DNA from 3 places in the Nissabacter sp. SGAir0207 genome. Region 3 is predicted to be linked to each of the others. Evidence: predicted binding sites of a transcription regulator. Region 3 holds the regulator's gene; each other region holds the start of a gene.

Region 1 (4,234 bases), 1.3 Mb from region 3:
TTGGAGATGGTGTTATATTTGGAGCGCAGTTGCGAGTTATTGTAAATCGCGTAGACATCCAGCGTGGTAAAGAAGCTGGCAATACAGACCGCGATGCAGAAAATAAACGAGGTGGTATCATCCACGGTGTAGAAATAACCCAGCACCGCCACGGAGATGGCGACATATACCGCCAGCCGCATCAGGAATGAGGAGCGAATCAACCTGACGCCGGAGTCGGGGTTTTTACTGACGCGCTTGAAAATAATATTGTCGCCGCCCATTTGGGAGACAATCTGGACAATCTGGAAGATTGCCATCGCCAACGAGAGTTCACCAAACAGTGACGGGCCGATATATTTGGCGACATAAGAGGTGACGAAAAAAAGTCCAAATATAGAGATGATTTTTTCCAGCATCATCCAGATGGAATTTCTTCCAATCTTATTCAGGCCCATGCTCTAACTTCCTTTTAAAGTGGAACACTGTCTCTTTGCTAACAGATAGAGGGAGTGCATAAAATCAGCGGCGGCGTATAGCCCCTTCGCCTTTTTCTGGCTCTTCACGGCGTAACCGGGAACCACGCATCAATACCCTTTTCAAGCATTGCGTCAGACACGTTAATAAACCTTTATCCCGCCCGGATCAAAGACGCGTCAAAAAGTAAAATAGGATTATCTTATGGTTACTTTTATCGTGTCAACAGACCGATGCCCATTCGGAAGACATTTATTTAACTTAAGTCAGCGTAAACCAGATAGCTCTGATTGCCCCGTTCCCCGCCTCTCGCTCCTGCCGCGCGGGCAATAAAAAGCGCCCCGTAGGGCGCCTGTTTTGTCTGCCTGCCGATTAGAAATCGACGGTCATGGAGACCTTCACCTCACGCGGGTCGCCCTGCGTCAGGTAGCCGCCGTTGGCAGAAGACCAGTAGCGCTCGTTGGTGACGTTCTCCACGCCAGCACGCCAGACGATGTTGTTGACCGGCAGGTTCATGTCGTAACGCACGCCCAGATCCAGGCGCGTCCAGGCGGCCAGCTCCAGATTGTTGGCTTCGTCGGCATACTGCGAACCGGTGCGGATCACCTTGCCGGTGGCGGTCAGGCCGGTCACGCCAGGGATGTCATACTCCCCCGACACCACCCAGTGGTAGCGCGGCACGCCCACGGCCTTTTTGCCGTCATAGGTGCCATCCTGCGTCTGGGTCAGGGTCGGGTCGAGCAGCGACAGGCTGCCGTTCAGGCGCACGCCATAGACCGGCTCACCATACAGGCTCACCTCCATACCACGGGTGCGCACCTCGCCATAGTTGCCGAAGGTGTAGCTGTCGCCCGAGGCGGTGTACATGCTCTCTGGCTTCTTGATCTCGAACAGCGCCAGTGACGCCGCCACGCGGCCAAAGTCCGCCTTTACGCCCACTTCGTTCTGCTTGGAGATGGCGACGCCCGCGGTCTGGCCGCCATTGGTCACGGTCTTGCCGTTGTAGGTGGTGCCCGCGGTGTCGCCCGCCTGCAACGCCTCGATGTGGTTGGCGTAGAGGGAGATGTGCTGCCACGGCTTCACCACCAGACCAAAGGCCGGCGTGACCTTGGTTTCGTCAAAGGTGTTGGACTCCACGCCGTTGTAGTTGTAGTTGCGCACCGCGATGCTCTGGCGGCGCAGGCCACCAATCAGCTGCACGCGGCCATCCAGCACTGACAGGGTATCCGAGAGGTTGTAGCCCTCGTTGCGGATACGGCTGCGCACGTGCGGGTCGCCCATGTCACCACCGGAGTAAAGGTTGGTCAGCGGCTCGCTGGTCGCCACCGGCGAGTAGATATTGGTGGCCACCGAGGCGGAGGTCAGGGTGTAGGCGGAGCGCGTCTTGGTGTAGGTCTGCGAGTAGCCGAGGTTGACGCTGTGGTTGACGAAGCCGGTGTCGAAGCTGCCGCGCAGGCCGGTGTTGCCCGCCACGGTGTCGGAGAAGTAAGGCACCGTCATGCGGCTCATGGTGGCGTCGCCGTCATCGCCCACCAGCGTCGGCGAACCATACTTGCCGTACTCGTGGTTGTGGCTCATGCCGAATGCGCCGTAGGCCGTCCAGTGCTCCGCCAGATCATACTCGCCCTTGAGCATACCGAACTCGCTCTCCAGATCGGTGTAGGCCCACTGCTGCCCGTAGTTGCCGGTGGCCTTCGGCACCTCTGGCACCGAGGTGGCGCTGCCGAGGTAGACCACCGGGCGGCCGCCGTGCACCGTCTGGCGCATCGCGCCGACGTCCAGCGAGCCGCGCAGGCGGTCGCCGCGGTAGTCCAGGCCGAGGCTGCCGCCGGTCAGGCGGCGCTTCTCGCCATCAATCGCCGTTTCGCCCTCGCGGTGGATCAGGTTGACGCGTGCGCCGAAGCGGTTGTCCTCACCAAAGCGGCGGCCGACGTCCAGCGATCCCCCTACCTGCGAGGAGGAGGTGTAGTCGAGGGAGACGCGGTTCAGCGGCGTGTCGTCCGCCCGTTTCGGCTCAATGTTGACGTTGCCACCGACGCCGGTGCCGCCGGGCGGTACGCCATTCAGGAAGGCGCTGGAGCCTTTGAGCAGCTCCACGCGCTCGGCGAAGAAGGTCGGCGCGATCTGGCGCGGCATCAGGCCATACAGGCCGCCAAAGGAGATGTCATCCGCCGCCAGCGAGAAGCCACGGATCACGTAGTTTTCGGAGAAGTTGCCGTAGCCGTAGCTGCTCTCAACGGAGGCGTCGTTGTCCAGCACGTCCGTCAGGGTGCGCGCCTGCTGATCCTGAATCAGTTTGGCGGTGTAGCCGATGATGCTGAAGGGCACGTCCTCGGCCTTCTGCTCACCGAGCACGCCGAGGCGGCCGCCGTTGGCGATCTGGCCGTCAAGGTAGGCGGGCACCAGATCGTTGCTGCCAGCGTTGAATTGGCTGTCGGGGGTAGTGGCATTGACCACCACGGTATCACCCTGCTGGCTGGCGGGGGTGCTCTCTGCGGCACTTGCCGCGCCGCTGAAGGCGAGCAGCGCAACCGCTACCCCGCCCGCGAGGGGAGTTTTTTTGAATAGTGTGTGCATGCGCATAATCCCTGATAAAAAGAAATGATAATTCTTATCATTATCACGCGCATTATTACGATGGTCGTGCCGCTTTGCAAGGCTCGCTGCCATGCGCGCCGGCGATTTTTCACCCCGGCGCGCATGGAACCCGTTCCAGCCGGGCGTTACTTCACTACCGCGTCAATGTCCGCGGCGTCATGGCGCTCGGCCAGCGTCTGGGTATTGACTACCCGCCCGCGCCGCACCGCCGGACGTTCGGCAATCTCCTGCGCCCAGCGCACCACGTGGGTGTAGCTGTCGGCATCGATAAAGGTCTTCGCCTCATACAGCTCGCCCAGCACCAGCCCGCCGTACCAGGTCCAGGTGGCGATGTCCGCGATGCTGTACTCCTCGCCCGCCAGGTAGCGGTTCTCCGCCAGACGCTGGTTCAGCACGTCGAGCAGCCGCTTGGTCTCCATGGTGAAGCGGTTGATCGGGTACTCCAGCTTCACCGGCGCATAGTGGTAGAAGTGGCCGAAACCGCCGCCGACGTAGGGGGCGGAGCCTTGCAGCCAGAACAGCCAGTTGAGCGCCTCGGTGCGGCCCGCCAGATTTTTCGGCAGGAAGCGGCCAAACTTCTCCGCCAGATAGAGCAGGATGGCGCCAGACTCAAACACCCGCACCTCTAGCTGGGCCGAGGTGTCGAGCAGCGCCGGGATCTTGGAGTTGGGGTTGACGCCGACGAAGCCGGAACCAAACTGGTCGCCATCGCCGATGCGGATGATGTGGGCGTCATACTCCGCGCCCTGCTCGCCGGCGGCCAGCAGCTCCTCCAGCAGGATGGTGACCTTTTTGCCGTTCGGCGTGCCGAGGGAGTAGAGTTGCAGCGGGTGCGTGCCGCGCGGCAGCGCCTTCTCGTGGGTCGCCCCGGCCACCGGGCGGTTGAGGTTTTTCCAGACGCCGGCATCGCTGCCTTCGTCGCGCCATACTTTCGGCGGCTGGTAGGTGTCGCTCATGATCTCTCCTTAATGGGTAACGGACTTACTCACTGTGCCGGTTTTCCGGCGCTCCGTTTAGGTTAGTGTGCGGCGCGCCGGATGGAGAAGAAATATGTGCGCCCTACCCCTGCCGGTAGCCCACCTCGCCGTGGCTGGTGAGATCCAGCCCGTCATACTCCGCCTCATCATCCACCCGCAGGCCGCGGTAGAGCCGCGCAACCAGCGCCAGCGCCAGCCAGCTG
Region 2 (4,234 bases), 410 kb from region 3:
TGGGCGGGTGATCCGCCCCGCCTACCAAAAGACCTACTACCAAGCCAGCAACGTGCAGGAGTTCCCGCTCAGCCCGTTCCCGGCCGGGCTGCAACTGCTGGCTGGCACCCACAACGGCACCTCGCCCAACAAGGTAGCGATTGACTACTTCTGCCAAGGGCTGGGCTACTCGGATGTGCCCAAGAGTCGCTGCCCGCCGCAGGCGGATGGCACGGTGCAGATGAACATCGCCATCAAATTCCCCAACTGCTGGGACGGCGTGACGCTCCACCCGGCGATTGGGGTCAGGAATGCGGATTACGCGGTGAACAACGCCTGTCCGGCGGCCTACCCGGTGAAACTGCCGACCGTCAACATGAACATCGCCTATCTGGTGCCCAACTCGCCGCCGATTGACATGACCAAGGTAGAGCTGTCGCTCGATCCAAAAATGGTGGAGGGCAAGGTGGTGGAGCAGTGGGGGTCGATCTACAGCGCCCACGCCGACTTTATGAATGGCTGGCCGGATCAGGCCTCTGACTACATGGTCAACCACTGCATGAACCGCGCGCTGGATTGCGGCCTGAATGTGCCGCTGGCCTATGAGCCAGCGTTGCAGGATGTGACCGTCAGCAATCAGGAGTCGGCGGAGAGCAACTTCGCGGGCAGCAGCACGCTGGTGGTGCAGGACAACTGGCAGAATGACCGCAGCAAAAACCGCGAGGAGGTGGGGCTGATCCAGTTCACCATCCCGGCGTGGCCAGCGGCGCTGGACATCGATACAGACACCTCCTTTATTTATAAGGTGCGGCTGTTTGGCAACAACGTCTCCGACAGCGCGTCGCGCCAGCTCTTCCTCTACCCGACCAGCAACGACTGGCAGGAGCAGGCGGTGACCTGGAACAGCCGCCCCAGCTGTGGCCGTGACGCCGACGGCAAAACGCAGGTGACCAGCAAACCCAGTTACCTCTATTTCAGCGTTGATGCCGCCGTGAAACGGGCGATTAAAAATAAGCAGGCCACCATCTCATTCTGCATTGGCGGCGAGCGGCAGGGACGTATTTACCATTTCGATGCCACCGAGAGCGGCAATCCACCGCTGCTGATATTGCTCGGCGTTAAAAAATAGTCATCAGGATAAAAAGTTTTATAAACCCGCGACATAAACGTTGCGGATTTTCTTATTTGCGTTAATGGAATTTAACCATGACGGGAATAAGGTGAATTCTTCACCCGCTTAGCAGGCGTCAGGCGCTTTCTGCTTGAGTTTAAAAATTCATCCGAATATGATTCGCTCTGCATAATAATAATTCTCGTTTACATTCCTGTTAACATCATTAGAGAAGCAACCATGCGCACACGCACACGTTCAGGCTTTACCTCAGCGGCTTCGTTCCCCCGTGGGAAAGTGGCGCTGGCCATTGCGGTAACACTCGGGCACGTCGCCCTGCCGGCCATGGCGGCCGACACGACCCAGACCAACGGCAACGACACCATTACCGTGGTGGGCAGTGGGCCGAATGTGGCGCAGGAGAGCGCATGGGGGCCAGCCGCGACCGTGGCGGCCAAACGCAGTGCCACCGGCACCAAGACCGACACCCCGCTGCTGAAGACGCCGCAGTCGGTCTCGGTGGTCACCAGCGAGGAGCTGGAGATGCGCCAGCCGGACTCGGTCAAGGACGCGTTGCGCTACACGCCGGGCGTCTTCGCCAGCCGTGGTAGCTCCGAGGCGCTGGATGTGGTGGCGATTCGCGGCTTTAGCTCGGTCAACACCAACCAGTACCTCGACGGCCTTAAGCTTCAGGGCGACAACTACAATGAAGCCGCGATGGACCCCTATATGCTGGAGCGCGTGGAGCTGATGCGCGGCCCGGTGTCGGTGCTGTATGGCAAGAGCAACCCCGGCGGCATCATCTCGATGGTCAGCAAGCGCCCGACCACCGAAACCCTGCGTGAAGTGCAGTTCTCGATGGGCACCGACAACCTCTACCAGACCGGCTTTGACTTTGGCGGCGCGCTGGATGACAACGGCGTCTACTCCTACCGCCTGACCGGCGTGGCCCGCAGCCAGGATGCCCAGCAGGAGCTGGTGAACGAGAAGCGCTACGCCATCGCCCCGGCCTTTACCTGGCATCCGGATGACCGCACCACCTTCACCTTCCTGAGCAACTTCCAGAATGAGCCAGACACCGGCTACTACGGCTGGTTGCCGCGTGAGGGCACCGTGGTGCCTTACACCGACGCCAACGGCCAGGCGCGCAAGCTGCCGGTGGACTTCAACGAGGGGGAGGCGAGCGACACCTACTCCCGCAACCAGAAGATGGTGGGCTACAGCTTCGAGCATGGCTTTGACGACACCTGGACGGTGCGCCAAAACCTGCGCTACAGCATGATCAACAGCCACTACATCGGCCACTACGGCACTGGCTACAGCGCGCCTGCCACCATCAACCGTGGCTACGTGGACTCCAGCGAGAAGCTGAATAACTTTAGCGTCGACACCCAAGGGCAGGCCAAATTCGCCACCGGCGACGTGGATCACACCCTGCTGGCGGGCGTGGACTACATGCGGATGCGCAACGACATCAATGCCGACTACGGCACCACCGGCGGCATCAACATGACCGCGCCGCAGTATGGCAATGATGACTACGACATCAACTTCCGCTACCACATCCTCAACCGTCAGGAGCAGACCGGCCTCTATGTGCAGGATCAGGCGGAGTGGAACCACTGGCTGCTGACGCTGGGCGGCCGCTATGACTTCGCCAAGAGCACCGTGCTGACCCGCAGCGACAACACCACCGACAAGCGCCGCGACGAGCAGTTCACCTGGCGCGGCGGCCTGAACTACCTGTTCGACAACGGCATCTCGCCTTACTTCAGCTACAGCGAGTCCTTCGAGCCGGTCAGCGGCACCAGCCTGAGTGGCAGCGCGTTCGATCCGTCCCACGGCAAGCAGTATGAGGCCGGGGTGAAGTACATCCCGGAGAACCAGCCGATCAGCCTGACGGCGGCGGTCTACCAGCTGACCAAAGACAACAACCTGACCGCCGACCCGGCTAACTCTCTGTTCAGCGTCCAGACCGGCGAGATCCGCTCGCGCGGCGTGGAGCTGGAGGCCAAGGCGGCGGTCAACGCCAACATCAACCTGATCGCCTCCTACACCTTCACCGACGCCGAGTACACCAAGGACACCAACCTGAAGGGGCTGCGTCCGGTTGAGGTGCCGCGCAACATGGCGGCGCTGTGGGCGGACTACACCTTCCATGAGACGGCGCTGAGCGGCCTGACCGTCGGTAGCGGCGTGCGCTACGTTGGCGCGACCTCCAGCCTGAACGCCGACAACGAGCCGTTCAGCGTGGCGTCCTACACGCTGGTGGACGCCACCATCAAGTACGATCTGGCGCGCGCTGGCCTGCCAGGCTCCTCCATCGGGTTGAACATCAACAACCTGCTGGATCGTGAGTATGTCTCCAGCTGCTACCGCGACTACGCCTGCTACTGGGGCACCGACCGCCAGATCGTGGCGACCGCCACCTTCCGCTTCTGAGCCTTGGGCCGCGCGGCAACGCGCGCGTCCGGCCAGTCAGACCTTTGGGCGCGCAGAAGCGCGCCCGTTTGCAAGACAGGGAATTATGCAGGATAACCACGTCAACACCCACGTTTCGCTGAGCCTGGAACAGGCCAGCTTCACCGTTCCGGGGCGCACCCTGCTGGCGCCCCTGACCCTCACCTTCCCGCAGGGCAAATTCTGTGGCCTGATTGGCCACAACGGCTCTGGCAAATCCACGCTGCTCAAGATGCTGGGCCGCCACCAGCCGCCCTCCAGCGGCACGCTGCGGCTGAATGGCAAACCGCTGGACGCATGGGAGAGCAAAGCCTTCGCCCGCGAGGTGGCCTATATGCCGCAGCAACTGCCGCCCGCCGAAGGGATGACCGTGCAGGAGTTGGTGGCGATTGGCCGCTACCCGTGGCACGGCGCGCTGGGGCGCTTTCGCCACCATGACCGCGAGGCGGTCGAGCAGGCCATCGCGCTGGTGGGACTGAAACCCTTCGCCCAGCGGCTGGTGGACAGCCTCTCCGGCGGCGAGCGCCAGCGCGCCTGGCTGGCGATGATGATGGCGCAGGAGACGCGCTGCCTACTGCTGGATGAGCCGACCTCCGCGCTGGACATCGCCCATCAGGTCGAGGTGCTGGCGCTGATCAAGCGCCTGAGCGCCGAACGCGGCCTGACGGTGGTGGCGGTGCTGCA
Region 3 (4,234 bases):
TGCGATGACCCCGACCACCCGTTTTGTGAAAAACCGCGATGTCGCGCAGGTGCCTGCCGCCTCGCTGCGTGGGCAGATCATGCCGACGCCGTTGCAGGTGAAGGTGAGCGCTGGCGACGTGGTGCTGGACAAAGGATTGGCGGCTGACCTGACAGCGCTGCCGATGCCGTCACAGCAGGCGGTACGGGCACGCATGGCGCTGCTGGGCCTGACGGAGCAGCCCGGCGGCTACCCGCTCTCCACCCGCATTGACCGCAACGCCTTCAGCGGCAAGCAGGCGGTCGATGGGGCCTATCGGCTGGTGATTGGCGAGCGCGGCGCGGAGGTGGTGGGTTTCGACCACAGCGGTGTCTTCTACGGCGTGCAGTCACTGCTCTCTTTGGTGCCGGTCAACGGCGAGAAGCGCATTGCCCAGCTGACGGCTGAGGATGCGCCGCGCTTCCCCTACCGGGGGATGCACATGGACGTGGGCCGCAATTTCCACAGCAAGGCGGCAGTGTTGCGGCTGCTGGATGAGATGGCGGCCTACAAGCTCAACACCTTCCAGTTCCATTTGAGTGATGATGAGGGCTGGCGCATTGAGATCCCCGGCCTGCCGGAGCTGACGGAGATTGGCAGCAAGCGCTGCCACGACCTGAAAGAGACGCGCTGCCTGCTACCACAACTGGGATCTGGCCCCTTTAGCAACAACAACGGCAGCGGCTACTTCAGCCGGGCGGATTATATTGAGATTGTGAAGTACGCGCAGGCGCGGCAGATTCAGGTGATCCCAGAGATAGACATGCCGGCCCACGCGCGGGCGGCGGTGGTCTCGATGGAGGCACGCTACCAGCGGTTGCAACAGGCTGGCAAACTGGAAGAGGCGGAGGCCTACCGGCTGCTCGACCCGACCGACACCTCCAATACTACCTCGGTGCAGTACTACGATCGCCGCAGCTACCTCAACCCCTGTATGCCGTCGTCGCTGCGCTTTGTTGACAAGGTGATTGGCGAGATTGCTGCCATGCACCGGGAGGCGGGGCAGCCGCTCACCACCTGGCACTTTGGCGGTGATGAGGCGAAAAACATCCGCCTTGGGCCGGGCTACCAAGATCTGAAAGCGCCAGCAGACCCGACGAAAGGGGCCATCGACCTGAGCAAAGAGGATCTGCCGTGGTCGAAATCGCAGGTGTGCCAGACGCTGGTCAAATCGGGCGGGGCCACGGCCTTTGACCACCTCTCCAGCTACTTTGCCATTGAGGTCAGCAAGCTGGTCAAGGCGCACGGCATCGATCGGATGCAGGCCTGGCAGGATGGCCTGAAGGATGCGAAAGATGCCCGCGCCTTCGCCACCCCGCGTGTGGGGGTGAACTTCTGGGATACGCTCTACTGGGGCGGGGCGCAGACCGCCGGCGAGTGGGCAGCCAAGGGTTATGAGATCACCCTCTCCAACCCTGACTACCTCTACTTTGACAAACCCTACGAGGTCAGCGCCCGTGAGCCGGGTTACTACTGGGCCACGCGCGCCAGCGATGAAGCCAAGATCTTCAGCTTCGCGCCGGACAACCTGCCGCAGAACGCCGAGACCTCCGTTGATCGCGACGGCAACGCCTTCACCGCCCGCGGCGATGCCCCGTGGCCGGGCGCGCACGGCATGTCCGGGCAGGCGTGGAGCGAAACCATCCGCACCGACAGCGACCTGGAGTACCGCATCTACCCGCGCCTGATGGTGCTGGCGGAGCGCGCCTGGCACCGCGCCGACTGGGAACTGCCGTACCAGCCTGGCCGGGAGTTCCAGGGCGGCAAGACCCATTGGGTCAACCGTGACCAACTGGCCGCCGACTGGCAGCGCTTCGCCAACCTGATGGGGCAGCGTGAGATCGCGAAGCTGGATCGGCAGGGTGTCGCCTACCGGCTGCCCGTGCCGGGCGCGCGCATCAATACCGGCGTGCTGGAGGCAAACGTGGCGCTGCCGGGGCTGGTTATCCAATACTCCGTGGATGGCAAAAACTGGCAGGCGTATAACCCGCAAGCCAAGCCCACGGTAGGGGAGAAGGCGTGGGTGCGCACTCTCAGCCCGGATGGCAAGCGCGTCAGCCGCAGTGAGGAGGTCGCCCTCTGACGATATGGTCCCGCCCGGCCAGCGCGCCGGGCGGACAACAGGCGAAAAAAAACCGCATCAATGCGGTTTTCACTGGCAGTTGCCTGCCGCTCCCGTGCTGACGGGAGCTTTATACTGCGGGGGGCGTCCTGCGTCCCGCAGGTTGGTTACTTGTCGTGCAAACCTTCGTTTTCGCGACAATCACCGGCTTCACAATGACCATAGAGGTAGAGGCTATGGTTGGTCAGCTTGATGCCATGTTTCTTGGCAATTTCACGCTGGCGGATCTCAATAGATTCATCACTGAATTCAATCACTTTACCGCAATCAAGGCAGATCAGGTGATCGTGGTGCTGCTGCTGCGTCAGCTCGAATACGGACTTGCCGCCTTCAAAGTTGTGACGGGTCACGATGCCAGCGTCGTCGAACTGGTTCAGCACGCGGTAAACCGTGGCCAGACCAATCTCTTCGCCCATATCAATCAGCTTCTTATAAAGATCTTCCGCACTGACATGATGGCATTCCGGATCTTGCAGCACTTCCAGGATCTTAAGTCTGGGAAGCGTGACTTTCAGGCCGGCCTTCTTTAATGCGGTGTTATTGTCAGTCATGCGGATTCTGTCCTGTTACTATGCTATTCACGTTGAGGCATACAGCCTATGACATCAGGCGGCGCAACGGTTTTAATTGCGTCTCATTATAGAACTCACGGGTTCAAAAGAAAACGCCGCCTGTTAACGCCGTTCGCGCTACTGTTAATGCACTGTTGCAACGCGTTGATGGATAGGAAATACACCGGCGCCAGTGTACCCCGATACTGTATAAAGTTACAAACTTGTAGCCGATCTTTTGGCGTCTGGCGGGATAAATCCGGCCCGTTCGGTCAGAAATCGACACCCCGGGCCGTGAGGGGGCTTAGCCGATGATCTCGGCCAGGCTCAGCTCTTCGGAGATCTGCTTCACCCAAGCATCGACGCGCTCGTTGGTCAGCTCCGGCTGGCGGTCTTCGTCAATGGCCAGACCAATGAAGTGGCTGTCGTCGGCCAGGCCCTTGGAGGCCTCAAAGTGGTAGCCAGCTACCGGCCAGTGGCCGACCAGCGTCGCGCCGCGCGGCTCGATGATGTCACGCACGGTGCCCATCGCGTCGCAGAAGTACTCCGCGTAATCTTCCTGGTCGCCGCAGCCAAACAGCGCCACCAGCTTGCCGTTGAAGTCGATCTCTTCCAGCGTCGGGAAGAAGTCATCCCAGTCACACTGCGCTTCGCCGTAATACCAGGTCGGGATGCCCAGCAGCAGGATGTCAAACTTTTCCAGATCTTCTTTGCTGCTCTTGGCGATGTCATGCACTTCCGCCACATCGGCACCCAGTTGCTTCTGGATCATTTTGGCGATGTTCTCAGTGTTTCCGGTGTCAGATCCGAAGAAGATTCCCACTACGGCCATATAATTCTTTAACCTCTTGTTCTTAATTAATTTACCTGCCATTGACAGGTGCGGATGCTGCTGATGATAGCAAAGTCACCGCGGGGTGAACATCATCACGCCGCCGCGCCCTGGGAGCCAGCCGGCTTCCCAACAGCCAGAATGGTCAAATATTCTATCGGCCAAATGGCGCGGGTGTTATCGCCTTTGTGTGCTTGCGGCGCTTTTTTCCTGCATTGGTGCCCTGCGATCAAAGACATCCGCGGGCAAGCGTGAGGGAGGGCGGGGGAGGGGGCAGGGCCATGCTGGCGGCGAACGTGTCACCGCCGGCAGGCCGTCAGGCGTCGTCTTGCTGCTTGCGCAGTTGCGCCAGCAGCATCTGCTCAATCAGCTCGCTGCGGCTGATGTTCTGCTGCTCCGCCAGCTTATTGAGCGCGTCCACGGCGTCCGCGTTGATCTTCAGCTCCACCCGGCGCAAGCCCCGCACCTTGTCGCGTCGCAACTGGTTACGTTTGTTGATCCTGAGCTGTTCATCACGGGAGAGTGGATTGGTTTTTGGGCGTCCCGGCCGGCGTTCATCTGCGAACAGATCCAGCGTGGTGCGATCCGTTTGTTCTTTTGCCATAGGTAGAGGTACGACTAAGGAGTCAACATCTGCCTGTGCCTGAGCACAGCCGGATGGCTCGGTGAATACATGTTGAGGTCAATCAACCTTAACCCACTTTACCGCCG

Evidence for each region. The regulator Fur, encoded in region 3, represses iron uptake genes when iron is present. The targets are predictions, from matches to a motif close to ATAATAATGAGAACNACTATCAA.
Region 1: C1N62_RS06125 (TonB-dependent siderophore receptor) is a predicted target of Fur. The motif match lies at 3,058-3,080, and genes of this name have one in related genera.
Region 2: fhuA (ferrichrome porin FhuA) is a predicted target of Fur. The motif match lies at 1,280-1,302, and genes of this name have one in related genera.

Annotation. Positions count from the first base shown of each region.
Region 1 is NZ_CP028035.1:1,438,316-1,442,549, reverse strand. Features, by position in the region: gene C1N62_RS06130 (oligosaccharide flippase family protein) at 1-437, opposite strand, end outside; gene C1N62_RS06125 (TonB-dependent siderophore receptor) at 829-3,033, opposite strand; gene yghU (glutathione-dependent disulfide-bond oxidoreductase) at 3,180-4,013, opposite strand; gene C1N62_RS06115 (ammonium transporter) at 4,114-4,234, opposite strand, start outside.
Region 2 is NZ_CP028035.1:3,138,354-3,142,587, reverse strand. Features, by position in the region: gene C1N62_RS14095 (DUF1996 domain-containing protein) at 1-1,108, shown strand, start outside; gene fhuA (ferrichrome porin FhuA) at 1,331-3,532, shown strand; gene fhuC (Fe3+-hydroxamate ABC transporter ATP-binding protein FhuC) at 3,618-4,234, shown strand, end outside.
Region 3 is NZ_CP028035.1:2,731,742-2,735,975, reverse strand. Features, by position in the region: gene C1N62_RS12120 (beta-N-acetylhexosaminidase) at 1-2,101, shown strand, start outside; gene fur (ferric iron uptake transcriptional regulator) at 2,248-2,691, opposite strand; gene fldA (flavodoxin FldA) at 2,996-3,523, opposite strand; gene ybfE (LexA regulated protein) at 3,840-4,127, opposite strand.